One region of the Phreatobacter aquaticus genome, then DNA from elsewhere that is predicted to be linked to it. Evidence: predicted binding sites of a transcription regulator. Region 1 holds the regulator's gene; the other holds the start of a gene.
What was found. Region 1 encodes LexA, which represses DNA repair genes until DNA is damaged. Its sites were predicted from a motif close to TGTTCNNNNTGTGTTCNG; they were not measured.

Region 1 (2,200 bases):
CATCATCCTGCTCGCTTTGCTGACGACACCCCTGCGTTGGGCCGGAGTGCCTATCTTCCTGGTCGGTCTTGGCGTCCTGCCGCTGCGGGACCCGCCGGATATCCTGATCGATGGCGAAGGCGGCAGTATTGCCGTCCGTGGCAGCGACGGCCGCCTGCGAGCGCTGTCACCCAGAGGCAATCGCTTCACGCTGCAACGCTGGCTCTTGTCGGACGGTGATGCGCGACAGCCGGCCCATGACACGATCCGGTCAGGAGTGACCTGCGATCCCCAGGGCTGCGGTGCGATTCTTCCGGGAGGCGATCGCATCGTCGTGTCGACGGATCCAGAGGGCCTTGCGGACGATTGCCGGGAGGCCCGTTTCGTTGTGACGAGGATACCGGCGCCAGTTCCTTGCGCAGCCCGGGTGATCGACCTGCGCGCAATCGCCTGGACCGGTGCCGTCACCCTTCATCGTGCGGGGACCAACTATCGGATCGAAACTGCCCGGCCGGCTGCCGGCGGAGCCCGTCCGTGGCACCGTCCGCGGCCTTCTGGAGCCATGCCTGCGTTGCTATCAGAGCCGACAACAGCCGGACCAGTGGTCGTCGCACCCGCCGCGGCGGAGCCAAGCACGGAGGAGGCCGATCCCGCGCAGTGAGATCAGTAGCGGCGGATCAGCCCCACCAACTTGCCCTGGATGCGCACGCGGTCAGGGCCGAGAACACGCGTTTCGTAGGCCGGATTGGCCGCTTCCAGCGCGATCGAGGTCCCGCGCTTGCGCAGTCGCTTGAGCGTTGCCTCTTCATCGTCGATCAGGGCCACGATGATGTCTCCGGTTTCAGCGGAATCTGTCTTGCGGACCAGTGCGAGATCACCTTCGAGAATGCCGGCATCGATCATCGAGTCGCCCCGGACCTCAAGGGCATAATGTTCGCCGCGGGTCAGCATTTCAGGGGGCACGGAGATGGTGCTGACGCGGTGCTCAATGGCTTCGCGCGGTACACCTGCGGCGATGCGGCCCATGAGCGGGACGGCCACCGGCATGACCGTGTCATCGTCGGGCGCCGAGGGGCGGGCGCGCCCGAGCGACCCTTCGATGACACTCGGCGAAAAGCGACCGCGGACAGGGCCTGCAGACTGCTCTGGCTGGCGAATGATCTCGAGCGCTCTTGCGCGGTTCGGGAGCCGCCGGATGAAGCCCCGCTCTTCCAGCGCCGTGATCAGACGGTGGATGCCTGATTTGGACTTGAGATCGAGGGCCTCCTTCATTTCGTCGAAGGATGGCGGCACACCGCTTTCGGTCAGCCGTTCCTGGATGAAACGAAGGAGTTCGTGTTGCTTGCGCGTCAACATCGGGATGCGGCCCTCTGTGCTACGTCCAATCGAATCGGACGAACATATCATGAACGATCACTATCCGTTCTTTATGTGTTCCGCAAGCATTGAGATTTCGTGAACAGTTTAGTCGGCGAGGCGAATGATCTCGCAGGCCGAACCCGCTGGAGCCTCTGGCGCAAAGGGGGCACGCATGATGAGGGCGTCCGAGTCCGCAAGGACCCGGATCATCGAGGAGTCCTGGATGGCAAAGGCGGTTGCGATCAAGGCTTGCCCATTGCCGCTCAGTTTCGCCCTGAGGAAGTCGGCGCGAAAGTCATTGGCCCGCACCGCCGCCCCCAAAGTCGCAGCTTCGGTCTTCCATTGCCAGTCGCTGCGGCCGGAGAGCCTGCGAAGCAAGGGGCCAAGGAAGATCGTCGCGCAGACGAACGAGGCGACAGGATTGCCGGGAAGGCCAAGCAACCGCATCGGTCCAAGGTCGCTCATCATCAGCGGTTTGCCCGGGCGCATGGCAATCCGCCAGAAGCCCAGCGCCGCTCCCTCCCGAGCGATCACATCACGGATAAGGTCATATTCGCCGACGGACGCGCCACCGGATGTCACGAGAACGTCCGCGCCCGCGGCCCGGGCCTGTCTGACAGCGGCAAGCGTGTCGTCGATCCGGTCAGCGACAATGCCGAGCGGGATGGGCTCGCCGCCTTCGCGCCGGACAAAGGCAGCGAGGCCAGTCGCATTGGAGGACACAATCTGGCTTGGTCCAGGTTCGCATCCCGGCTCGACGAGTTCATCGCCCGTCGAGAGGATGGCAACCCTGGGACGCCGATGCACGGGCAGCTCGCCATGATTCATGGCTGCCGCAAGCGAGAGGCTGCGCGGATTGAGT
Region 2 (2,200 bases), 1.3 Mb from region 1:
CCTTCAGCCCGAGCCCGCGATAGCGCTCGGCCTGCAGCGCGCGCGCCATGGCCACGCGCTCGCCAACCTCCCGGCTGCCCTCGGCTGGCGGCGGCAGGATCAGATCGGCTGCCGAGACCGCCGGCACCTCGATGACCAGATCCATCCGGTCGATCAGCGGGCCGGAAATCTTGGCCTGGTAATCGGCCATGCAGCGCTCGTTCGGCATGCGCTTGCAGGCATAGCCCGGTTCGGTCGCATGACCGCAGCGGCAGGGGTTCATTGCCGCGACCAGCTGGAACCGCGCGGGGAAACTGACGCGCTGGTTCGCCCTGGCAATCACCGCCTCGCCGGTCTCGATTGGCTGGCGCAGGCCGTCCAGCACCTGCGGCTGGAACTCCGGCAATTCGTCGAGGAACAGCACGCCGTGGTGGGCCAGCGACACCTCGCCGGGTCTCACCCTCAGCCCGCCGCCGATCAGGGCTGCCATCGAGGCGGAGTGATGCGGATTGCGGAAGGGCCGGCGGGTCGTCAGCTCGCCGCCCTGCAATTCGCCGGCGACCGAATGGATCATCGAGACTTCCAGCAGTTCGGCCGGCGACAAGGGCGGCAGGATCGATGGCATGCGGCTCGCCAGCATCGACTTGCCCGAGCCCGGCGGCCCGTTCATCAACAGCGCATGGCCACCGGCGGCCGCGATCTCCAGCGCCCGTTTGGCGCTTTCCTGGCCCTTGATGTCGCGGAGATCGGCAAGTGGCGCTTCCACCGTCCGGATGCCCGGCTTGGGGCGCGATAGCACCTGCGTGCCTTTGAAATGATTGGCGAGCTGGACCAGGTTGTCGGGCGCGAGCACCTCGACATCCTCGCCGGCCCATGCCGCTTCCGGGCCGCAGGCAGCCGGACAGATGATGCCGAGCCCCATCCCGTTGGCGGCCATCGCGGCGGGCAGCACACCGGCGACCGGCGTGATGCGGCCATCGAGCGCCAGTTCGCCCAGCACCATGAACCCGCCCAGCGCATCCGCCGGAATGGCGCCGATCGCCGCCATCAGGCCAAGCGCGATCGGCAAGTCGAAATGCGAGCCTTCCTTGGGCAGATCGGCGGGCGCCAGATTGACGGTGATCCGCTTGCCCGGCAGCGCCAAGCCGGACGCCACCAGCGCCGAGCGCACCCGCTCGCGCGCTTCGCTCACCGCCTTGTCCGGCAGGCCGACAATATTGAACACGACCTGGCCGGTGAGCACGTGCACCTGCACGTCGACCGGCTTGGCCTCGATGCCCTCGAATGCGACCGTCGCGACCCGCTGCACCATGGCCAACCCCCACCCGCAGGAGGGGATAGTACATGCCATGAACATGAGAACAAGTAGGGAACGAAAAGAATCTGGCGGAGCGGCGAGGGTCGCCGGCGGCGCGCGCCGCCCGCGACCCTGGATGCGCCTTAAGCCCGCTTCGCCTCGATCGCGTCCCAGACGGTGACCGCGAGATCTGGCCCGCCCAGTCGCTTGATGGCGCGGATGCCGGTCGGTGCGGTGACGTTGATCTCGGTGAGATTGCCGCCGATCACGTCGATGCCGGTGAGCAGCAGGCCGCGCTTCTTGAGTTCCGGTCCGATCGTATCGCAGATTTCCCGCTCGCGCTCGGAGAGCTGGGTCGTCTCGGCGGCACCGCCGCGCACCATGTTGGACCGGAGATCGTCGGCGGCCGGCACCCGGTTGACCGCACCGGCGAACTTGCCGTCGACCAGGATGATCCGCTTGTCGCCGTCGCGCACCGCCGGCAGATAGCGCTGGATCACCCAGGGCTCGCGGCTGGTGGCGGAGAACATGTCGAGGAACGAGCCGAAATTCTCGTCCTCGGCGCGGATGCGGAACACGCCGGCGCCGCCATGGCCGTAGAGCGGCTTCATGACGATGTCGCCCATTTCCTTCCGGAACGCGCGAATGTCGTCCGCGTCGCGGCTGATCAGTGTCGTCGGCATCAACTGCGGGAACAGCGTGACGAAGATCTTTTCCGGCGCGTTGCGGACGTGGAAGGGGTCGTTGACCACCAGGGTCTTCGGCGTCACGCGCTCCAGGAAATGGGTGGCAGTGATATAGTGCAGGTCGAAGGGCGGGTCCTGGCGCATCAGCACCACATCGAACTCGTCCACCCGCACGCGGCTGCCCGCGCCCTTGGTGAAATGATCGCCCTCGACGTCGCGCACCTGCAGAGGTGAGGCG

Region 2: the regulator LexA is predicted to act here: its motif matches at 1,337-1,354, upstream of E8L99_RS11665 (YifB family Mg chelatase-like AAA ATPase).

The regions. Positions count from the first base shown of each region.
Region 1 is NZ_CP039865.1:3,766,833-3,769,032, reverse strand. It holds gene E8L99_RS17895 (ComEC/Rec2 family competence protein) at 1-640, shown strand, start outside; gene lexA (transcriptional repressor LexA) at 643-1,335, opposite strand; gene E8L99_RS17885 (molybdopterin molybdotransferase MoeA) at 1,444-2,200, opposite strand, start outside.
Region 2 is NZ_CP039865.1:2,496,960-2,499,159, forward strand. It holds gene E8L99_RS11665 (YifB family Mg chelatase-like AAA ATPase) at 1-1,291, opposite strand, end outside; gene gshB (glutathione synthase) at 1,420-2,200, opposite strand, start outside.